2 regions of the Mitsuaria sp. BK037 genome follow, and region 1 is predicted to be linked to the other one. Evidence: riboswitches for the same ligand, from Rfam matches in the RefSeq annotation. Region 1 holds a riboswitch; the other holds the start of a gene.

Region 1 (11,562 bases):
CCATCGGATGGACTGCCCCGTCGGCATCGCTCAGCTCATCCAGCAACACCAGCATCCCGCCGCATTCGGCGAGCAGCGGCTTGCCCGCCGCCAGGTGCGCGGCCAGGTCGCTGAAGAAGCCCGCATGCGCCCGCAGCGCCGCGGCGTGCAGCTCGGGATAACCGCCCGGCAGCCACACGGCCTCGCACGCGGGCAAGGGCTCGCCGGCGATCGGGCTGAACGTCAGGACCTCCGCGCCAAGCGCGCGAAGGAGGTCGAGATTGGCGGGGTAGATGAAGGAGAAACACGCGTCGCTCGCCACGGCGATGCGTCGGCCGGTGAGCGGCAAACCCGCCTCCACGGGACCGAGCGCCGGACGGACGACCGGGGGCCCCTTTTCTCCATCTCCTACCTTTGCTTGCCTACCGGCAAGCAAATTCCTCCCTTGAGTTCCGAAAAGGGGCCCCCGGTCGCCCGTCCCACCACCATCGAGGACTTCGACGGTCAGCGTGGCAGGCGTGTGGGGCGGTGCGGCTTCGGGCAGGGATGTCGATGTGCGGGCGGCAGCCGCGGGGGTGGCCAGGGCGGTGCCTGCGTCCCAGGCATCGGCCCAGGCGTCCAGCTGCGCGTCGATGTCGGGGAGCTCCAGCGCCTGCACCAGGCCCAGGTGGCGCTCGGGGAGCGAGAGCGAGGCGTCGCGCTTGAGCGCGGCAATCAGCGGCAGGTCGGCAGGCAGGGACTCGCCGACCATGCGCGCATGCGCGTCGCTGCCCACCCGGTTGGCGATCACACCCACCACCCGGATGTCGTCGCGGAAGCGCGCCAGGCCCGTCGCCAGCGCGCCGAAGGTCTGCGCCATCGCGGAGGCATCCATCACCGCGATCACCGGCAGGCCGAAGGCCGCCGCCAGGTCCGCGCTGCTGGGCTTGCCGTCGAACAGGCCCATCACGCCCTCGACCAGTACCAGATCCGATTCGCGCGACGCCTGCGCCAGCAACTCGCGGCAGTGCGCCTCGCCGCCCATGAAGAGGTCGAGCTGGTAGACGGTGTGGCCGCTGGCGCGGGCGAGCACCATCGGGTCCAGGTAGTCCGGGCCGGTCTTGAAGACGCGCACGCGCAGGCCGCGCCGGCGCGCCGAGCGCGCAATGGCCGCGGTGACGCTGGTCTTGCCCTGGCCAGAAGCCGGCGCGCTGATCAGGAAGGCGGGGCAGTCGGTCATCGCGGCATCGGCTCCGTCGTTGTCGTTGTCCTCGTCGTCTTCGTCTTCGCGTCGTGCATCGGGCGCTGTCTTTCCCCCTCTCCCGCGGAGTGGGAGAGGGCAGGGGTGAGGGTCTTCCACCGGCAGCGCAGCGTCGATGGTTGGCGCGGGGCCACGACCCTCACCCCCACCCTCTCCCACGCCGTGGGAGAGGGAGTCGGAAGGTCCGAGCGCTCGCACATGGGAGAGGAAGTCCGAAGGTGCGAGCGCTCGTCCATGGGAGCGGGACGTCGGCCTTCATTCATTGAGCGCCACCCATCGGCCTTGCACCTGCAGGATCAGCAGGCGGTGGTGAAAGACGCGCTGCAGCGCGTCGTGCGTGGCGGGGTCGTGGGGCGGGCCCTGGTGGACGATGCGGCCGCCATCCATGACGACCAGCGTGTCCGCCTGCAGCGCGACATTGAGTTCATGCAGCACGCTGACCACCGCGCCGCCCGCCGCGACGCGGCCGCGCACGATGCGCGCCCAGTCGCTCTGGTGCGGCGGATCCAGGTGGGCCAGCGGCTCGTCCATCAGCAGCACGCCGGAATGCACCGCCAGCGCCCGCGCCAGCAACACCCGCTGACGCTCGCCGCCGGAGAGGCTGCCCAGCGCGCGGTCCCGCCAGTCCCAGCTCTGCGTCTGGCGCATCGCATGCTCGACCGCGGCATGGTCGGCCGCGCTCGCCGGCGCCAGCCACGGCTGGTGGGGCAGGCGGCCGAGCATCGCGATGTCGTAGGCGGTCAGGTCCTCGGACGCGGCCTCGTTCTGGCCCAGCCACGCGACCTGGCGCGCACGCGCCTTCGCCGGCCAGGCCTGCCACGGCTTGCCGTCCAGCGTCAGCGTGCCGTCGAAGGGCAGCAGGCCCGCGATCGCGCGCAGCAGGGTGGACTTGCCGGCGCCATTCGGCCCCACGATCGCCGTCCACGCGCGCGGCGCCGGCGCCAGCGACAGCGGGTGCAGGACCTGGCGGTGGCCCAGCGACAGCGCGCGGAGCTCGATGCGTAGCGCGGGCACGTGGCCGAGTGTCACGGCGTCGGCCGCCTGGGCTGCGTGGTCGCTTGCGCCAGCATTCATGGCGACGGCGGCGGACGCGACATCGGCCGCGGTCTCGGAGGTGCCGGCGCTCCCGGTCGCGAACGATGCGCCAGAGCTTGCGGGCACGCCGCCAGCGCCTGGCCGGTTGCCGTCGTCGAATCGGGCAGCGCTCATTGGCTGCCTCCCGCGCCGCCGAAATGCGCCTTGCGTCTGTGCATCAGCCATAGCAGGTAGCTGCCGCCCAGCAGCGCGGTGATGATGCCCACCGGCAGCTCCTGCGGCGCGATGACCCAGCGGGCGGCGATGTCGGCCGCCAGCAGCAGCGCGCCGCCGGTCAGCGCGGACAGCAGCAGCAGCGCGCCATGCGTCGTCGGTCCCCAGCTGCGCACCAGGTGCGGCGCGACCAGGCCGACGAAGGCGATCAGCCCGCACTGCGCGACCGCCGCGCCCGTGGCCAGCGAGAGCGTCGCGATCAGCAGCAGCCGGATGAGCGTGAGGCGCTGGCCCAGCGAGCGGGCGGTGTCCTCGCCCAGCGTCAGCGCGTCCAGCGTGCGGCTGCAGCCGAGCGCCGTCAGCAGGCACAGGCCGAGGGCGACGGCCATGACTTGCACCGCGCTCCAGCCGACATAACCGGTGCTGCCCAGCATGAAGGCCTGCATCGCGCGCAGGATGTCGGGGTTCATCAGCGTCAGCAGCGCGGCGCCCGAGCCCAGCACCACGCCGACGACGACGCCGGCCAGCAGCAGCCGCAGGCTCTGCGTGACGCCGCGCGCCAGCACCAGCGTGAGCAGCACCGCGCCGATGGCGCCGACGAAGGCCGCGCCGGTCATGCCGACGCGCAGCGCCAGCGCCGCCGCCGCCGGCGAGATGCCCATGACGAAGAGCAGCGCGGCCACGCCCAGCGATGCGCCGGCCGAGCAGCCGAGCAGGTAGGGATCGGCCAGCGGGTTGCGGAACAGGCCCTGCGCGACCGCGCCGGCCAGCGCCAGCAGCGCGCCCGCCAACCAGGCCCCGAGGGAACGCGGCGCGCGGATGTCCCAGAGGATCAACCGCATCGTGTCGCCGGCCTCGGTCCAGGGGCTCCAGCCCAGGCTGCCGATCGCCAGGCCCAGCGCGAGCAGCACCGCGCCCAGCACGAGCAGCGCGACGAACTGCGCGGCGATCCTGGCGGACGCGGTCGATGCAGCCGATGCAGCCGATGCTGCCGACGCAGCCGACGCAGCCGACGCAGCCGACGCAGCCGATGAGGCCGACGGAGCCGACGTGGCCGACGAAGCGGACTTGGCGCGCATCAGCGCATGCCTCCGGGCGGTGCGTTGAAGGGCGTGGTCGGCCAGGCCACCGGCCCCTGCGCCGCTTCGCGCAGGCAGCGCGCCATCAGCGCCGCCGCTTCCGACATGCGCGGGCCGGGGCGCACCAGCACGTCGGACTCGGCCGGCACCCAGACGCAGATGCGCTGCTGCTTGACGGCGCGGATCGCGGACCAGCCCGGTCGCTGCGGCAGGCCCGCGGCGTTGCGCTGGCCGACCATGATCACCTGCGGGTCGGCGCGGACGATGAACTCGGGATTGAGCTTGGGGAAGGGCCCGAGTTCGGCCGGGATGATGTTCTTCGCGCCGAGCCGGGCGAGGATCTCGCCCATGAAGGACGCGGTGCCGGCGCCATAGGGCCCGGCGTCGACCTCGTAATAGACGCTCAGCCCGCGCGCGGCCGGCGGCAGCGTGGCGGCGCTCTGCGCGATGTGGCCGTCGACCCGGTTCCACAGGCGGCGCGCGTCGTCCTCCTTCCCCAGGAGACGGCCCATCTTGCCCAGCACCCGCTGGACGTCGTTCATGCTCTTGGGTTCCAGCGCCACGACGCGCAGACCCAGGCCTTCCAGGCGATCAATGACGCGCGCCGAAACGCCGGCCACGACGACGTCGGGCTTGAGGGCGACCAGGGCCTCGATGCTGGTGTCGTCCAGGCCACCGAGCCGGGGCAGCTTCTGCACGCTGGCGGGGAAGTTGGAGAAGCGGTCGACGCCCACGACCTTGGCGCAATCGCCCAGCTCGCAGATGGTCTCGGTCAGCGAAGGCAGCAGGCTGACGATGCGCCGCGGCACGTCCGGCAAGGTCACCGTGTGACCGCGGTCGTCCTGGATCGTGATCGGCGCGGCGACCGCCGCAGTCGCGGTCAGCACCAGTGTGGCCAGCGACAGTGCGGTCCGGGCCACCGCCCGCCACGACCGCGCGTTGCGGCGCAGCGCCGGCGCGTCCTCGGCGCGGCGCAGGGGTCCCATCGACTTCATCGCTTGTTCTCCTCGTTGTCCGTGGCGTCGACGCGCCCGCGGGCGGCCGCCTCGTTGTCGTCCTGGTCCTCGTCGAGCGGCGCGACCGGACGCGTCCACGGTTGACCGGCCACCATCAGCGTCAGCTCGCCGCACTGCCGCGCGACCTGCTGGTTGAGCCGGCCCAGTTCGTCCACGTAGGCGCGCACCTCGCGGCCCATCGGCATCACGCCCCATCCGACCTCGTTGGACACGAAGATCACCGGCGAGGCCAGCGTCGGCAGCAGGCGCCGCAGTTCGGCGCATTCGGCGCGCCAGTCGTCCAGGCGCGGCGCGCCGGCCATCGGCATCAGCCAGTTGGTGAGCCACAGCGTCAGGCAGTCGACGACCAGCAGCCGCTGGGGCGATGCCGCCGCCCGCAGCGCCTCGCACAGTTGCAGCGGCGCCTCGACGGTGTCGAAGCCGGCCGGCCGGTCGGCGCGGTGGCGGGCGATGCGCTCGCGCATCTCGTCGTCATGGGCCTCGGCGGTCGCGACCACCGTGACCCGATGGCCCGGCGTGCGCGCCCAGCGCAGCGCGAGGCGCTCCGCATGGCGCGACTTGCCGCTGCGCTGGCCGCCGACGATCAGGTGATGAGCAGGCATCCGGGGCTCCGGGGCGAAGGGGAAGTGCGGACCTTACCGCGAGGGTCCGCGCGGTGGGGGACGGGAGTCGAGGCGGGCAGCGCTCACAGCGTCGGCGCGTAGCGCAGCATCACGAACCAGGTCCGGCCCGCCTGGTTGTAGAAGTTCGCCGTCTGGTACTGGCGGTTGAACGCGTTGTCGACGTTCAGCTGCAGGCGCCAGTCCTTGGCGAACGCGAACTGCGCGTCCAGGTTGAGCAGGCCGTAGCCGCCGAGCCGGGTCTTGTTGGCGGCGTCGTCGAAGCGCTCACCGGAACCGACCAGGTTCGCGCCCAGCGTCCAGGCGCGCAGCGTCGTCTCGGCGCGCAGCGTGCCGAAGCGCTTGGCGCGGCGCTGCAGCTGGCGGCCGGTGTTGGCGTCGGTCGGGTCGAGGAAGTCGGCGGTGGCGCTGAGCTTGACCGCGCCCAGGGTCGCGCCGCCCTTCAGGCTGGTGCCCTTGAGCATCGCGCGCGCGACGTTGGTGTAGCAGCCGGTCGTGGAGCGGCAGCTGCCCGCGGCGCCGAAGGCGATCAGGTCGCTGACGCGGTTGCGGAAGGTGGTGATGGCGAAGTCCAGGTCGCCCTGGGTCCAGGCCAGGCCGGCCTCGCGGTTGTGGCCGCGTTCCGGCCGCAGTTCCGGGAAGCCCCGGCTGGTGTCCGGGCCGTAGACGCTGCCGCGGTGGAACAGCGTCGGCGCGCGGAAGGCGTTGCCGGCCGAGGCCGTCACCCGCCAGCCGCCACCGAGCCGGTAGCCGGCCGCCAGGCTGCCGGTGTCGATGCCGCCGAACTCGCTGTCGTCGTCGTGGCGGCCGTGCGCCTGCAGGCTCAGCGCGCCCAGCGTGCCGAGGTAGCTCAGGCCGACCGCGTTCTGGCTGCGCGTGCCGGCGCCGCCGCCGACCAGGTCGGCGTTGACGAGGCGGTCCTCGCGCCGCTCCAGCACGCCATTGAGCTGGTGCGCGGCATTGATCTGGTAGAAGCCCAGCAGCGAAGCGCTGCGGATGCGGGTTCTGGTCAGGTAGGGGGCGCTGGGGCGCGTCTCGTAGTTCTCTTCGGACTGGCCGACGGAGAGCTGCGTCGACAGCGCCTGCGACCAGACCGACTTCAGGCTGAGCTTGGCGGCGATGGATTCGGTGATGCCGCGGTCGTCGGCGTTCTTGCCGGCGTCGTAGCCGACGTCGCTGCGGCTCTTCAGGCCGAGCAGCTCCAGGCGCTGGCCCTCGGCGATGCGGCCGCCCAGGCGCAGGCTGCCGTTGTAGTTGCGCCAGCCGTCCTTGTCGGCATTGAAGCTCCTGCTGGTCGTGAGGCCGTAGGCGTTGAAGCCGGTGCCGCGGTCGACGGCCAGCGAGCCGGCGTAGTCGAAGTCCGCATTGCCGCCCAGCAGCGAGACGTCGGCCTTGACCTGGCCAAGGTTGCCGCCGCCGACGCCCAGGTCCAGCTGCGGCCGGCCGCTGCCCTGGCGCGTGAAGATCTGCACCACGCCGCCGATGGCGTCGGAGCCGTACAGCGCGCTGGCCGGGCCCTTGAGCACCTCGACGCGATCGATCAGCGAGACCGGCAGGTTCTCCCAGCGCGCGCCGCCGGTGGACTGGCCGTCGATGCGCACGCCATCGATCAGGACGACGGTGTGGCGGGTCTCGGCGCCACGGATGAAGACGGAGGTGGTGTTGCCCGGCCCGCCGTTGTTGGTCATCTGCAGGCCGGCGACGTTGCGCAGCAGCGCGGCGACGTTGCCGAAGCCCTGGCGCTCGATGGTGTCGCGGTTGATGACGGTGAGGTCGGCGGCGATGTCGCCCAGCCGCATCGGGCTGCGCGAGCCGGTGACGGTGACCTCGTCGAGCCGGCTCGCGGGAGCGGTGGCGTCTGCCGAGGAAACGTCCGGGGTGGAGGGGGGCGCGGACTGCGCGAAGGCCGTGGCGGCGAGCGCCAGCGGCGTGAAGGCGAGCAGCGAGCGGGCACCGGCGCGCGCGCGCGAAACGAACGGAAGCATGAGAACGGACCAACGACGGGTTCAGGGCCCTGCTCACCCGCAGGACGTCTGAGGAACGATGCCGCCGGCTGCGTCGTCGATCCGCCAGCGGGCGGGTCGGGATCGGCTGGCGGGCACCACCTGTTGGCCGGTATCCGGGCTGGTGGCCGCTGCCTGTGTCCTTCCCAGCGCGGACGCGCCAGTGGACATGGGGACAGGCAGTGCCGGCGGCGTGCCGGGTCCTTCGTCAGGATCCGGGGCGCGCGGCCGGCGGCCACTTACCGTTGCGGGGACAGCTCAGGTTGGCTCGCGCATCGGCGATGCGCCCGCTTCCTGATTCCCGTTTAACTGCACGGACGCAATGTCCGCGCGAGCACCAACGGCGCGCATTCTAGCGAGGTGTTTCCGCCTCGCCGCGTCTGGGCAGTGGCTGGAGCGCGCCATCGCCGACCATCGCGGGCGCCTTCTTGCCGGGCTTGGTCGTCGGCTTGGGCGGCAGCGACGGGTCGGGCGACTTCGGCAGCTTGGGCTTCTTCTTGGGCGGCTGCTTCGGATCCTTGGGCTTGGGCTTCTTCGGATCGGCGGGCTTGGAGGGGCGCGTCGACGCCTTCGGGGGCCGGGGCTCGATCGAGCCATCGATGCCGGCGGCGGCGGGTGCGGGCGATTGCCCCGCGAGGCGTTCGCGTTCGCGCTGCCGCGTTGCGAGCTCGCGGGACTCGTCGGCGGCGCGCTTTCGGGCGGCGGCGGCCTCCTTCGGATCGACGCGGTCCTGCGGCAGGTCCAGCGCCTGCGACGGGCCTTCGGGGCAGGGGCTGTCGCGCAGGTCCAGGCCCTGCGGGCCGCAGCGGTAGTAGCCGAAGGTGCGTTCCTGCGCGGGCTTGGGCTTGGCGCTCTCGGGCTGCGCGTGCGCCGCGCCGAACATGAGGACCAGCACAACAGTCATCAGGATCGAGGGGGCGCGCGTCGGCATGTCAGGCTCCGGAGGTCGGGGGAACGGGATCGGGCACGGGGGGAGTGGACGTCGCCGGCGTGGCGGCGGCCGACGCCCCCGTCGGTGGGACGCCAGGTTTCGGCGGCAGGTGGGCGGGGCGGGGCGGCTTGGGTCTGGGCGGCTTGGCATGCAGCAGCGCCACGGCCTTGGCCATGTCGCCGGCGGTCATCAGCTTGAAGGCCTCGAAGGACTTGGCGATGCTGTCCTCCACCGCCTGGCGCTCCGCCAGCGGCGGCTTGCGCAGCACATAACCGGCGACCTCGCCCTTGTGGCCCGGGTGGCCGATGCCCAGCCGCAGGCGCCAGAAGTTCGCGCTGCCCAACTGGGCCTGCATGTCCTTCAGGCCGTTGTGGCCGGCGTTGCCGCCGCCCTGCTTGAGCTTGAGCTCGCCCGGCGCGATCTCGAGCTCGTCGTGGATCGCCAGGATCTCCTCCGGCGCGATCTTGAAGAAGCGCGCCAGCGCCGCCACCGACTTGCCGGAGAGATTCATGTAGGTCATCGGCTGCAGCAGCCAGATCGGACCGGCGGCGCCCGGCGCATCGTTGACGCGCGCCACCAGGCCGAAGTACTTGGTGTCCAGCTGCGGCGTGACCTTGAGGCCGCGCGCCAGCGCGTCGATCCACCAGAACCCGGCGTTGTGCCGGGTGTCCTCATATTCCGGGCCGGGATTGCCCAGGCCGACAAAGAGACGAATCATGGGGAGGAATTATCAGCGTCGAGCCCAAATGCAGAAGGCCCCGCAAGCGGGGCCTTCTTCGGGGCGATGGACACGCGCCTCGTCGGCTGCATGCCCGTCGCAGAGGAAGAAATTACTTCTTCTTCTTTTTCTTGTCGTCCGCGGCCGGAGCGGCGGCCACCACGATCTCTTCCACGACCGGGGGCACCGGGGTGGCGACGACCGGGTTCGGCTTGCCGTGGGTGACGACCTTGATGTGATCGGCCAGCTTCAGGTCGTTCACATGGATCGAGTGACCCATCGTCAGGTTGCTCAGGTCCACTTCGATGAACTCGGGCAGCTGTTGCGCCAGGCAGGTGATTTCCAGCTGGGTCAGCACGTGGTTCACGGTGCCCTTGTCGGTCTTGACGGCCGGCGACTCGGCTTCACCGACGAAGTGCAGCGGCACCTTCTTGGTGATGCGGGTCGTGGCGTCGACGCGCTGGAAGTCCACGTGCAGCACTTGCTGCTTGTACGGGTGCATCTGGAAGTCACGCAGCAGCACTTGCGTGGTCTTGCCGTCCACTTCCATGTCGAGGATGGAGCTGTGGAAAGCTTCCTTCTTCATGGCGTGGTACAGCGCGTTGTGGTCCAGTTCGACCAGGGCCGGCTCGCCAGCACCGTAGACGATGCCGGGCACCTTGCCGGCGAAACGCAGGCGGCGGCTCGCTCCGGTCCCCTGCTGCTTACGCTCGAAAGCGACGAATTTCATATCTGACTCCAAATTGACGGAGCACCCCCATGGCGCTCCGGTTGAAGGCCCCGCGACCAGGCACCTTCACGAAACGGCCGCTGTCCTCGCGAACAGCGGCCGGAACTGGCAACGCGATCAGAAGTTGTTGTTCTGCTCGCTGAAGAGGGAGGTCACCGATTCACCGTCCGAAATGCGGCGGATGGTTTCGGCGAACAGGAAGGCAACGGACAGCTGGCGGATCTTGCCGCAGGCCTTGGCGGCTTCCGACAACGGGATCGTGTTGCTGATGACGACTTCGTCCAGGTGGGAGCCGGCGATGCGCTCGATCGCCGGACCCGACAGGATGGGATGGGTGCAGTAGGCGAAGACGCTCTTGGCGCCGCGATCCTTCAGGACCTCCGCGGCCTTCACCAGCGTGCCGGCGGTGTCGATCATGTCGTCCATGATCACGCAGTTGCGGCCGTCGATCTCGCCGATGACGTGCATCACTTCCGAGACGTTGGCCGCCGGACGGCGCTTGTCGATGATGGCCAGGTCGCAGCCCAGCTGCTTGGCCAGCGCGCGGGCGCGCACCACGCCGCCGACGTCGGGGCTGACCACCACCAGGTCGCTGTAGTTGCGGGCCTTCAGGTCCGACAGCAGCACCGGCGAGGCGTAGATGTTGTCGACCGGGATGTCGAAGAAGCCTTGGATCTGGTCCGCGTGCAGGTCCATGGTCAGGACGCGCTCGACGCCGACGGTCTCCAGCAGGTTGGCCACGACCTTGGCCGAGATGGGCACGCGCGTCGACCGCGGGCGGCGGTCCTGGCGGGCATAACCGAAGTAGGGGATCACGGCGGTGATGCGGCGCGCGCTGGCGCGCTTCAACGCATCGACCATGATCAGCAGCTCCATCAGGTTCTCGTTCGTGGGCGCGCAGGTGGGCTGGATCACGAACACGTCGCGGGCGCGGACGTTCTGCTGGATCTCGACCGTCACTTCACCGTCGGAAAAACGACCGACCACGGCCTTGCCGAGCTCGAGGCCCAGATGCGAGGCGATTTCCTTGGAGAGGGACGGGTTAGCGTTACCCGTGAAGAGGACGGTATTGAGCAGCACGACGGGCCATCCTTAGATTTATGGCCCGGTGGCCAACCCAGCGGGTCCCGGATTGAAACTGAGAATTTGGCAGGGGAGGAAGGACTCGAACCCTCGCATGTCGGAATCAAAATCCGATGCCTTAACCAACTTGGCGACTCCCCTACACAGGACATTGTTCGAGGAACAACACCCTACAACCTTCAGTCTTCCGCCCAGCCCCGCAAAGGGTGGACCGACAGACTGCGACACATCCTTCCGACCCAACCGTCCGGGAGTTCCTGGAACTCACCTTCCGGTGTCGCCTTGAGATTGCTCTCCAGGCCGGTGACCGTGTCCTTTTCCTGCACCGCGTTTTGCACTGCTGTTTGCGTTGCAATTCGCGAGGGCCGAACTATAGCAAAAACCGCACTGCCTGAACCCGTCATCCGAGAATTTTCGTAGCGGGTTTGCAACCATTCAAGCGCTGTCGATACTTCGTGACTGGCAGCTTCCGCGGGCGGTTGCAGATCATTTCTGCCCCAACCTTCGTACAACTGCTGCACGGGTATTTCTTGCGTTTGGTGATCGCGGCAGATATTGCCTTTGCGTTCACCCGAGCTATTGGCTTCGTCGCTTGGAAAATCCGCTACCGGGGTAACCAGACTATCTTCGCTGCGTCTGCCGTTCGCTGCAGGAAAGCCCGCTACTATAGCCACGCTTTCCGACCTTTGCAACAGCGGGCTCGAAAAAATTTCCTTGGTGCCGATGCTGACCGCGGGTTTGACCACCGCCAGGCGCAACTCGGGCACCGCCACCGGGGTGAGGACCTCGCCAATGCCTTCGACGAAGGCATTGCGCCCGCCGACGAAGAACGGCACGTCCGCACCCAGCTGGAGCGCGATCGGCAACAGCTGCCGACGCGACCAGTTCAGCCCCCACAGCCGGTTCAGCGCCAGC
Region 2 (11,562 bases), on a different contig from region 1:
CTGCCGGATCGCCTGGGTCGCGCCCTGCAGTTCCAGCTGCATCAGGCGCTCGCGTGACTGCCGCAGGTCGGACTGCAGGAACACCACCGCCGCGCCCAGCACCAGGGCCGTCATCGCCAGCACGATGAGCAGCGACAGCAGGTTGAGTCGCGTCGAGACCTTCACGGCCGGTCCTCGCCTCAGAACCTGAACTGGTCCACGTTGTCTTTCGTGAACACCATGACGGGCAACGCCACCTGCAGGCTGATCGCGTCCTTGCGCGGCGTGAAGCGGCCGAGCCGGCCGGCGTCGAAGGCCTGCCCCGCCTTCAGGCCGCCGGTGAGCAGTTGGCGCGCGCAGTAGACGGTGAGGTAGCCGTGGTCCGGCGCGTTCCAGAGCAGCACCGTCCGGACCGTGCCGTCCTTGAGGAAGCTGCGCATCAGGTTGGGCGTCGAGTTGCCGATGACGGCCACCTGGCCGACGCGCCCCGCATCCCGGACCGCGCGCGCGACGCCGGGCAGGTTGGGCGCGCCCAGCGCCACGATGGCCTTCAGGCCGGGCATCGACTTCAGGTAGTCCTGCGCGATCCGGTAGGCCTCCTCGGTGCTCTCGCCCGCGGGGCGGATGTCGACGATGCGCAGCTCCGGATGCTTGCGGTAGATCGTCCGCTTCATCGCGTCGATCCAGCTGGTCTGGTTCGGCGCGGTGAAGCTGGTGGTGACGAGGGCGATGTCCCCCTTGGGGCCGATCTCGCGCACCACGGACTCGACCAGCCGCGCGCCGAATTCCTCGAAGTCCACCAGGTTGACGAAGAACTCGCGCTGCTGGCTGTCGCCGTCCCAGCTCATCACGCGGATGCCGGCGCGCTGCGCCTTGGCCAGCACCGGCGCGATCGCGACCGGGTCGTTCGACGCGACGGCGATCAGGTCCGGTTTCGTGGGGATGAGCCGCTCGATCATCTCGATCTGCTTCTCGACCTGGTCCTGCGTCGGCCCGGTCCAGGTCACCGACACATCGGGCAGTTCGCGGGCGGCGGCGTCGATGCCGGTCTTCACCGCGTCGTAGTACGCGATGCCCACCAGCTTGGGCATGATCACGATCCGGTGACGGGGCGGCGGCTCAGGCTGCGCGGACGCCGGCGCCGGGACCGACAGCAGCGCGGCACCACAGGCCAATCCACACAGCACACGCAACGCACGCAGAGCACGCGGCACGCGGAGCAACGGGACCATGGTTCGCTCCTTGGTGAACGGCGCGACCGCCCGACAGGGGCGGCGCTCCCGCCGCAATGCTGCGCCGTTCCGCCGGGGGAGCGGGCCACCTGTTCAGGGGGCCCGGTGGGGTCTCAGCGCTTCCTGACGATCACGCTGCCCACCGAATACCCCGCGCCGAACGAGCAGATCACGCCTAGGTCGCCCTGCTTCAGGTTGGCGCGGTGCTCGTGGAAGGCGATCACCGAGCCGGCCGAGGCGGTGTTGGCATAGGTGTCCAGGATCAGCGGCGCGATCTCCGCGCCGGCCTCGCCGCCGACCAGCTTCTTGATCACCAGCTGGTTCATGCCCAGGTTGGCCTGGTGCAGCCAGTAGCGGCTGACGTCGGTGGGCTGGATGTGCAGCGCGGCCAGGTGCTGCTCGATGTGCGCGGCGGCGATGGGCACCACTTCCTTGAACACCTTGCGGCCTTCCTGGCGGAAGGTCTTGTCGCGCGCGTCGGGATCGCTGTCCTCGGCCTTGTTCATGAAGCCGAAGTTGTTGCGGATGTTGTTGGAGAACTGCGTCGCCAGCTTGGTGCCCAGGATCTCCCACTGCTCCGGGGCGACCGCCAGGTCGGCGCGCTCGACAAGGATGGCCGTGCAGACGTCGCCGAAGATGAAGTGGCAGTCGCGGTCCTTCCACTCCAGGTGGGCCGAGGTGATCTCCGGATTCACTATCAGCACGCACTTGGATGCGCCCGAGCGCACCGCGTTGTAGGCCTGCTCCAGCGCGAAGGTGGCCGACGAGCAGGCCACGTTCATGTCGAAGCCGTAGCCGCCCGCGCCCAGCGCCTGCTGGATCTCCACCGCCATCGCCGGATAGGCGCGCTGCATGTTGGCGGCCGAGCAGAACACCGCGTCGACGTCTTCCGGCTGGCGCCCCGCCGCGGCCAGCGCCTTGCGGGCGGCGTCGACGGCGATCTCGGCCATCAGCGACAGCTGGTCGTCGGCGCGTTCCTGGAAGCGCGGGTACATGCGCGTCGGGTCCAGCACGCCTTCCTTCTCGATCACATAGCGCTGCTTGATGCCGGAGGCCTTCTCGATGAACTCGACGCTCGAATGCACCAGCGGCTCGCGCGTGCCGGCAGCGATGGCCTGGGCGTGCTCGGCGTTCTGCAGGTCGACGTAGCGGTTGAAGGCCTCCACCAGCTCGGTGTTGGTGATGACGTGCGGCGGTTGGTACAGGCCGGTGCCGCTGATGACGACGGAATGCATGGGGCTGGTCTTTTGAGGTCGCCCGGTGAGGGGCCAAGGGGGCGAAGTTTAGCGAACTGCGCTCAAAAGCCCCCGATCCGTGCATGCTGCACCGCAAGGTGGCGAGGCCGTCGCCGGGGCATGCGTAGAATGAGCCACCGGGCCCAAATTTTGGGACCCGGTTTTTTTTGGCCGGGTCCCAAGTCAAGCGCTCGCAGCCCAGGGCATGCACTGCATCAACGCAGCCCGACTTTGCGACTTTGGACCATGGAAATCTTTGACTACGACAACATCCTGCTGCTGCCGCGCAAGTGCCGCGTGACCAGCCGCAGCGAGTGCGACACCTCGATCGACTTCGGCCCCCGCCGCTTCAAGCTGCCGGTGGTGCCGGCCAACATGAAGACGGTCGTCGACGAGTCCATCACCGAATGGCTGGCCGCCAACGGCTACTTCTACGTGATGCACCGCTTCGACCTGGACGCGGTCGCCTTCGCCCGCACGATGCGGGACAAGGGCCTGCTGGTCTCCCTCAGCGCCGGCGTCAAGGAAGCCGACTACGCGCTCATCGACCGCCTCGCGGCCGAGGGCCTGGGCGCCGACTACATCACCATCGACATCGCCCACGGCCACGCCGACGCGGTGCAGCGGATGATCGCCCACATCAAGCAGAAGCTGCCGCAGACCTTCGTGATCGCGGGGAACGTCGGCACGCCGGAGGGCGTCATCGACCTGGAGAACTGGGGCGCGGACGCGACCAAGGTCGGCATCGGCCCGGGCAAGGTCTGCATCACGCGGCTCAAGACCGGCTTCGGCACGGGGGGCTGGCAGTTGTCGGCGCTCAAGTGGTGCGCGCGCGTGGCGACCAAACCGATCATTGCCGACGGCGGCATCCGCCATCACGGCGACATCGCCAAGAGCGTGCGCTTCGGCGCGGCGATGGTGATGATCGGCTCGCTGTTCGCGGGCCACGAGGAGTCGCCGGGCAACACCGTCGAGGTCGACGGCAAGCGCTACAAGGAGTACTACGGCTCCGCGTCCGACTTCAACAAGGGCGAATACAAGCACGTGGAAGGCAAGCGCATCCTCGAGCCGGTGAAGGGCAAGCTGGCCGACACCTTCCGGGAAATGGAAGAAGACCTGCAGAGCTCGATTTCCTACGCTGGCGGTCGCAGCCTGGCGGATCTGCGCAAGGTGAATTACGTGGTGCTAGGCGGTGAGAACGCCGGAGAACATTTGTTCATGTAACACATCGCTGCCCGCTGGTTGACGAGGAACCTTAACGAGAAACCCGGCTCAGGCCGGGTTTTTCTTCAGCCGAAATCAATGACGACAGTGGAAATATTGGTGATGCCATCGTCCGGACGCGCCCCCGTGTCGAACTTCAAGGAAAGCCTCCGGAGCGCAGTTCTTCAACACGTCCGGCGTGCCCTGAAATGAGCGCCCGTCGCCCTTCCAGCCCCTCATCGAGGTGGGCCACCCCCACTGCGAAGTGGTCGTCCCCCGCGTCGTCGCTCAGCGGACGAGCCCCTCGCCACGCAACGCCTTCGCCGCCTCCACCATGTGCCGCAGCGCCGCCTCGGTTTCCGGCCATCCCCGCGTCTTCAGGCCGCAGTCCGGATTGACCCACAGCTGATCCGCGGGAATCACCTCCGCCGCCTTGCGCAGCAGCCGCAGCATCTCGTCGCTGCCGGGCACCCGGGGCGAATGGATGTCGTAGACGCCGGGGCCGATTTCGTTGGGATAGCGGAAGCCGCCCCCTTCCCCGCCGAAACCGCGCAGCAGCTCCATGTCGGAGCGGCTGGTCTCGATGGTGATGACGTCGGCATCCATCGCGGCGATGTCCGGGAGGATGTCGTTGAACTCCGAGTAGCACATGTGCGTGTGGATCTGCGTCGCGTCGCCGACCGGTGACGCGGCGACACGGAAGGCACGCGTCGCCCACGCGAGGTAGCCGGCCCGCTCCGCCTGGCGCAGCGGCAGTCCCTCGCGGATCGCCGGCTCGTCAATCTGGATGACAGCGATGCCGGCCGCCTCCAGGTCGGCGACCTCGTCCCGGATGGCCAGCGCGATCTGCAGCGCCGTGTCGGCGCGCGGCTGGTCGTCGCGCACGAAGGACCATTGCAGGATCGTGATCGGCCCGGTGAGCATGCCCTTCATCGGCCGCTCGGTGAGGCCCTGCGCGAAGCGCGTCCACTCGACCGTCATCGGCGCCGGCCGCGCGACGTCGCCGAACAGCACCGGCGGCTTCACGCAGCGCGAGCCGTAGGACTGCACCCAGCCGTTGGCGGTGAACGCGAAACCGTCCAGTTGCTCGCCGAAGTACTCGACCATGTCGTTGCGCTCGGCTTCTCCGTGCACCAGCACGTCCAGCCCGAGCGCCTCCTGGCGCCGCACCGCGTCCTCGATCTCGCCGCGCATCGCGGCGCGATAGGCCTCGGCATCGAGCTCACCGCGCTTGAAGGCCGCGCGCGCCGCGCGGATCGCCGGCGTCTGCGGGAACGAGCCGATCGTGGTCGTCGGGAAGGCGGGCAGGCGCAGCCGCTCACGCTGCGCGGCCTGGCGCCGCGGGAACGGGGACGCGCGCCGGTCCGCATCCGCCGGCAGCGCCGCGACGCGCCGGGCGATGTCGAGCCGGCGCACGCGCGGACTCGCCAAGCGCGAGGCGCGCGCCTGACGCGCCTCGATCAGCGCATCGGCCACCGCCGCCTCGTCGCCCCACAGCGCGCGCTTGAGCACGCGCAGCTCCTCCAGTTTCTCGACCGCGCCGGCCAGCCACGGCCGCACGTCGGCATCGACCACCGGGTCGTCGCGCAGGCTCATCGGCACATGCAGCAGCGAGCACGACGCCGCCAGCCACAGCCGCCCGCCGCGCAGCTCGCGCACCTCGTGCACGGTCTCGAGCGCCGCGTCCAGATCGGCGCGCCAGACGTTTCGGCCATCGACGATGCCGACCGACAACTCCCGGTCCAGCGGCAGCGTCCGCGCGACGTCCAGCAGCTCACCGGCGGCGCGCACCGCGTCCACATGCAGCCCGGCCACCGGCAGCCCGCAGGCGAGCGCCAGGTTGCCCGCCAGCGGCGAGAAGTAGCTCGCCAGCAGCACCTGCTGGTCGACCTGGCCGAGCCGCTCGTAGGCTCGGCGCAGCGCGTCCTGCCAGGCCGGCGCCAGGTCCAGGCCGAGGATGGGCTCGTCGAGCTGCACCCAGGTCACGCCGCGCGCCGCGAGCTTCACCAGCAGCTGCTCGTACACCGGCAGCAGGCGGTCCAGCAGCGCGAGGCGGTCGAAGCCCGCCTCCTTGCTCTTGCCCAGGAACAGGAAGCTCACCGGCCCGAGCAGTGCGGCCTTGGGACTCGCCGGGAGCGCGATCGCCTCGTCGACCTCGGCCAGCAGTCGGTCGGCATGGAGCGTGAAGGCGGTAGCGGCGTCGAACTCGGGGACGAGGTAGTGGTAGTTCGTGTCGAACCACTTGGTCATCTCCAGCGCCGCAGCGCCCTCGCCCGCCGAAGCGCCGCAACCGCAGGCCTCGCCGTGCTCATGCGCCGCCACGCCCCGCGCCATGGCGAAGTAGCGCCGCAGCGGCGACTCCTCGCCGGTGAAGCCGAAGCGTGCCGGCTCGCAGCCGAACAGCTGGATCAAGTCGGCGACCTGGTCGTAGAGCGCGAAGTCGCCCACGGTGACGTGGTCCAGCCCGGCGCCGGCTTGCAGGCGCCAGTGCCGGGCCCGCAACTCGGCGGCGACGCCCTGGAGCGCCGCCTCGTCGATCTCGCCGCGCCAATGGCGCTCCAGGGCGAACTTCAGCTCGCGGTTGGCGCCAATGCGGGGAAAGCCCAGCACATGAGTCCGAATCATGTTGTTCTCGTCGAAATTGAATGGGATTCGGAATGTTCGCCGCGAGCGCACTATGATTCAAACGAAAGTTTTTCGTCTTCGTCATTAGGTTCGCTCATGCAAACACCTCTGGAGCTGCGCCACCTACGCACGCTGCTGGCCCTGCGCGAGGCGGGCAACCTCTCGCGCGCGGCCCAGCTGCTGAACCTCACGCAGTCGGCGCTGTCGCACCAGCTCAAGGGGCTGGAGGACCATTACGGCACCGAGCTCTTCGAGCGCAAGTCCTCGCCGCTGAGCTTCGGCGTGGCGGGGCAGCGGCTGCTCAAGCTCGCCGAGCTGGTGCTGCCGCAGATCGACGAGGCCGACCGCGACGTGCGCAAGCTGGTCGAGGGATCGGCCGGACAGCTGCGGATCGCGGTCGAGTGCCACACCTGCTTCGACTGGCTGATGCCGGCGATGGATGCCTTCCGTGAGCGCTGGCCGGAGGTCGAGCTCGACATCGTGTCGGGCTTCCAGGCCGATCCGGTGGGGCTGCTGCACCAGGACCGCGCCGAGTTGGCGATCGTCTCGGACGTGGACGCGGAGGAAGCGGGCGTCGCGGTGCATCCGCTGTTCAGCTTCGAGATCGTGGCGCTGCTGCCCAAGGGGCACCCGCTGCTGGCCAAGCCCTGGCTGGAGGCCGAGGACTTCGCCGCGCAGGCCTACATCCATTACCCGGTGCCCGACGAGATGCTGGACCTGGTGCGCAGCGTGCTCAAGCCCGCCGGCGTGACGCCGCCACGCCGCACCAGCGAGCTGACGGTGGCGATGCTGCAGCTGGTCGCGAGCGGGCGCGGCTTCGCGGCACTGCCGCTGTGGGCGGTCGAGGGCTACCTGGCGCGGGGCTACGTGGCGCGCCAGCGCATCGGGCCATCGGGCCTGACCGGCCGGCTCTACGCGGTGAGCACCGGGCGGCTGGCGGCCAAGCCCTTCCTGGCCGATTTCGTGCGGATCATGCGCGAGACCTCGCTGGTGAACCTGGGCGGCGTGAGCCTGTTGTGAGCGCGCGCCGAACCGGTGAGGCCGGTGAGGCCGGCGGCGTGCCGAGCGCCCCGCCCCGTGGTCAGGCCCGGATGCGGCATCGGCGCCACGGGGCCGCCGCTATGATGCCGCCCGTTGGTGCTCGCGCCCGGCCCTCCGCCGGCGCAGTTCAACGGGAATCAGGAAGGGTCGCCCGCCCGCGGCCACGGCCCCAACCTGAGCTGCCCCCGCAACGGTAAGCGGAAGGCGCGCCCCGGCCGACGCCGTCGCCCCCCGATGGCATCGGCCCCAGCGGCGCGCGACTCGTGGCTGGATCCACTGGACGGTCGTCCGGGAAGGCACCACGGGTTCGTTCTTCCGACAGCCCGGATACCGGCCAACAGGCGGACCCATCGCCCCGTGATGGGTCCATTCCGCATGCGGCCGCGGGGAAGCGGCCGTCTGCCGCCGCTTTGTGATTCCGACATGCAAGCCTCCCGTCCCCGCGCCGCGCTGCGCGCCGTTGCCCGTGCCGCGCTGATCGCCGCACCGGTCCTGTCCACCGTCCCCTCCGTCGCCGTCGCGCAGTCCTCGCTCGACCCGGTCATCGTCATCGGCACCCGTGAGGCGCAGCCGCTGAGCCGCAGCGTCGCGGACGTCGTGCTCATCGACGCCGACACCCTGCGCGACAGCGGCGCCGGCAGCGTCGCCGACGTGCTGCGCCGCTACGCCGGCCTGCAGCTGGCGGCCAACGGCGGTCCCGGCCAGACGGCGGGCTACTTTCTGCGCGGCGCCAACACCAGCGCCACGGTCGTGATGATCGACGGCGTGCGGGTCGGCTCGGCGACGCTGGGCCAGGTGTCCTTCGAGGCCATGAGCCTGGCCAACATCGAGCGCATCGAGGTCCTGCGCGGTCCGGCCTCCGGCCTGTACGGCGCCGATGCGGTCGGCGGCGTGATCCAGATCGTCACCCGGCAGGGCCAGGGCCCGCTGGACCTGCGTGCCGGTGCGGCCGTGGGCGAATACGGCTCGCGCCAGGGCGACGTCTCGGTCAGCGGCGCGCGGGCCGGTTTCGACTACGCAGCCAGCCTCAGCCGCGACACCAGTGACGGCACGACCGCGATCCGCGGCGACCGCGGCAACAGCTCCTACAACCCGGACAAGGACGGCTTCACCCGCACGGTGGCGTCGGCCCGGCTGGGCTTCACGCCGGCCGAGGGCCACCACATCGGCGTCAGCGCGACGCAGAGCCGCCTGAACGCGCAATACGACAGCGCGACTTTCGACGACCAGTTCGTCGCGCATCCGGAAGGCGACTTCCGCAACCGGCTCAAGACGCGCCAGGCGGCGCTCGACTACCGCGGCACGCTCTCGCCGATCTGGACGACGACGCTGCAGTTCGCGCGCGGCACCGACGACTCGGTCAGCGGCCTGACCGACGCGACGCGCTTCAAAACCACCCGCGACCAGGCGACCTGGCAGAACGCGCTGCGCCTGGCGCCGGACCAGCAACTGGTGCTGGCCTACGAGCGCCTCGAGGAAAAGGCGGACGGCGTCACCAGCGACACGCTCAAGCGCACCAACAACGCCTACATCGCGGGCTACAGCGGCCTGTTCGGCCCGGCCGCCCTGGAGGCCAACCTGCGCCGCGACGAGAACTCGGTCTACGGCGACAACACCACCGGCAGCCTGGGCGGCAGCATCGCGCTGAGTCCGACGCTGAAGCTGCGGGCGCTGGCTGGCAAGACCTTCCGCGCGCCGACCTTCAACGACACCGACTTCCCCTTCTACGGCCACCGCGACATCCGTCCCGAGCAGGGCCGCAGCGCGGAGATCGGCCTGAACTGGCGCTCCGGCGCGAGCAGCGCGTCGGCGACGGTCTATCGCAACAAGGTCAAGGACCTGATCATCTACAACCCCGATCCGGCCCTGTGCCCGCCGGCACCGGACTTCGCCTTCGGCTGCGCGGCCAACGTCGGCCGGGCCAAGCTCACCGGCGCGACGCTGACCGGCGCGCACCGCATCGGCAACTGGAACCTGGCCGCGAACGTGGACTTCCTCGATGCGAAGGACACCGACACAGGCGCGCGGCTGATCCGTCGCGCGGCGCACCAGGAAAGTGTCTCCGTCGATTACGACACCGGCGCCTGGAGCGCGGGGGCGACGCTGACCGACATCGGCAAGCGACCGGACATCGGCGCCACGCTGGGCGGCTACGCACTGCTCGACCTGCGCGCCAGCTGGCGCTTCCTGCCGCAATGGCGCCTGGAGGCCAAGGTCCTCAACGCGGCGGACCGCGATGTCGAGCCGGTCTACGCCTACCAGGGCCTCGGCCGCCAGGCCTGGGTCGGCGTGCGCTATGACATAAAGGGCTTCTGAGCCGGGCCCTCCATGCGGCATGGGCGCCAGCGGTGAGCTGGCTGTCCATGCGCGCTTCGGAGGCCCGACTGGCGGCGACACGTCGCCAAGTCTCACCGTCCTTGTTCATCAAGGCGCGGGACACGTACAGGAAGTCTTCGGCGCTCACGCTCATGGCAACTCTCCGGGACTGGATGCGGCCTGGTCGTTCAGGCCGCCGAGCGGCCGCAGAAGCTGACCATGAAGAAGCCCTTCAGCAGGTCCTGGTCGGCGAGGCGGGAGAGAAATCGCTCGTCCCAGGCCAGCGACCGCTTGGGACTCATGTCGAGGGGCACGACATACATCGCCCCGGCGGCGACATCCTCCACGCAGGTGATGTCCAACCAGGGGGGCCCGGCCAGGCGCAGCGAATGGCGCCGGACGAAGCGCGCGGCGCGCTTCAGGATCAGCCGCACGTAATCCACCGAAGCGCCGTGATGCGCCAGCACGCGCCTGAGTTCATTCGGCATCTCGTGCCAGTCCGCATCCTCGCATCGCGCTTCGAGGCCGTCGTCGGCCATCGCCCCGAAGATCGTGCTGGGGAACCGCAGCGCCCTCGACAGGTCCTCGATGCCCGTCCCCTCGTCGCTTGTCGTCCTCGTCATGAAACTGCTCCTTCTTGCCCAAGTCCTGATGGATGGCCTGCAGTCTCCACGTGGAGCCGGCGAACGTCATTCCTCCGAAATGTGGTCTTGAGGGGGGAAGTGATCGACGGTGGTCATTCCCCCCATCGATACTGACCAGAGCCATTGGCGACCAGCGCCCTCAGCTGTACCTCTTCTCCAATTCATCCCAGCCGGGCTTGCCCACCAGCCGCTGGCGCTCCGCGAAGGGGGCGACCAGCGCCGGGTCTTCGTCGATCCGGCGCTGCGCCTTCAGCACGCCGAGCGCCTTCTGCATGCCCGCCACCGCGCCCTGCAGCGCCGCGTTGGCGTAGAGCACGACGCCGTAGCCGAGCGACTCCAACTCCTGCGCATCGGTGATCGGCGTCCTGCCGCCGATCACCATGTTCATCAGCTGCGGCACCGGCAGGCGCCCCGGCAGCGCGCGGATCTGATCCGGCGTCGTCACCGCCTCGACGAACAGCAGGTCCGCGCCGGCCTCGGCGAAGCGCAGCGCGCGTTCCACCGCGGCCTCGAAACCCAAGGTCGCGCAGGCGTCGGTGCGGGCCATGATCATCAGGTCCGGGTCGCGTCGCGCGTCGACCGCCGCCTTGATCTTGCCCACCGCCTCCTCGGTCGGGATCACCTCCTTGCCGCTGAAGTGACCGCAGCGCTTGGGCGCGACCTGGTCCTCGAGCTGGATGCAGTCGGCACCGGCCCGCTCCAGCGTGCGCACGGCATGCCGCACGTTGAGCGCGTTGCCGAAGCCGGTGTCGGCATCGACGATCAGCGGCAGCGCCACCGCGTCGCGGATGCGGGCCGTGTGGTCGGCGATCTCGGCCAGGCCCATGAAGCCCTGGTCCGGCAGCCCGAACCACATGTTGGTCACGCCGGCGCCGGTGATGTAGAGGGCCTCGAAGCCGAGGTCCTCGATCACCCGGGCGGACAGCGCGTTGAACGCGCCGGGCACGAGCACGCCGCGGCGGGCTTGCACCAGCGTGCGCAAGGTCTGGCGGGGAGAGGTCATGGGTCTGCTCTTGTCGATCTGAAAGCTGGAAAGGGGAATGGGGAAGGAAGGTGGTCTCGATCCGGCCTGCGGGACGCCGGCATCAGGCGCCGGCGAGCACGTCGCCAGGCACCCGCACGACGCCTTCCATCAGCACGCGCGCGCTGCGGCTCATCACGGCGCGCGTCACGCGCCATTGGCCATCGACGAGCGCGGCCTCCGCGCCCACGCGCAAAGTGCCTGAGGGATGACCGAAGCGCACCAACGCGCGCGGCGCGCCGCCGGCCGCTTCGCACACGACGGTG

What was found. A riboswitch is a leader RNA that binds a small molecule or an ion and turns the genes downstream of it on or off. The one in region 1 is predicted to bind cobalamin.
Region 2: it holds a riboswitch for cobalamin, as region 1 does, so the genes downstream of both, FHT37_RS08970 (TonB-dependent receptor domain-containing protein) here and FHT37_RS23395 (TonB-dependent siderophore receptor) in region 1, are expected to answer to the same signal.

The regions. Positions count from the first base shown of each region.
Region 1 is NZ_JACHYS010000004.1:540,207-551,768, forward strand. Features, by position in the region: gene FHT37_RS23370 (cobyrinate a,c-diamide synthase) at 1-1,198, opposite strand, end outside; gene FHT37_RS23375 (ABC transporter ATP-binding protein) at 1,475-2,428, opposite strand; gene FHT37_RS23380 (iron ABC transporter permease) at 2,425-3,546, opposite strand; gene FHT37_RS23385 (ABC transporter substrate-binding protein) at 3,546-4,541, opposite strand; gene cobU (bifunctional adenosylcobinamide kinase/adenosylcobinamide-phosphate guanylyltransferase) at 4,538-5,164, opposite strand; gene FHT37_RS23395 (TonB-dependent siderophore receptor) at 5,248-7,167, opposite strand; cobalamin riboswitch at 7,275-7,542, opposite strand; gene FHT37_RS23400 (hypothetical protein) at 7,538-8,116, opposite strand; gene pth (aminoacyl-tRNA hydrolase) at 8,118-8,834, opposite strand; gene FHT37_RS23410 (50S ribosomal protein L25/general stress protein Ctc) at 8,947-9,564, opposite strand; gene FHT37_RS23415 (ribose-phosphate pyrophosphokinase) at 9,682-10,644, opposite strand; tRNA gene FHT37_RS23420 (tRNA-Gln) at 10,712-10,788, opposite strand; gene ispE (4-(cytidine 5'-diphospho)-2-C-methyl-D-erythritol kinase) at 10,827-11,562, opposite strand, start outside.
Region 2 is NZ_JACHYS010000001.1:2,161,363-2,172,924, forward strand. Features, by position in the region: gene FHT37_RS08940 (response regulator) at 1-165, opposite strand, end outside; gene FHT37_RS08945 (substrate-binding domain-containing protein) at 180-1,211, opposite strand; gene FHT37_RS08950 (beta-ketoacyl-ACP synthase III) at 1,325-2,446, opposite strand; gene FHT37_RS08955 (GMP reductase) at 2,693-3,670, shown strand; gene metE (5-methyltetrahydropteroyltriglutamate--homocysteine S-methyltransferase) at 3,938-6,274, opposite strand; gene FHT37_RS08965 (LysR family transcriptional regulator) at 6,371-7,294, shown strand; cobalamin riboswitch at 7,393-7,669, shown strand; gene FHT37_RS08970 (TonB-dependent receptor domain-containing protein) at 7,739-9,631, shown strand; gene FHT37_RS08975 (hypothetical protein) at 9,820-10,254, opposite strand; gene FHT37_RS08980 (oxaloacetate decarboxylase) at 10,415-11,278, opposite strand; gene prpF (2-methylaconitate cis-trans isomerase PrpF) at 11,361-11,562, opposite strand, start outside.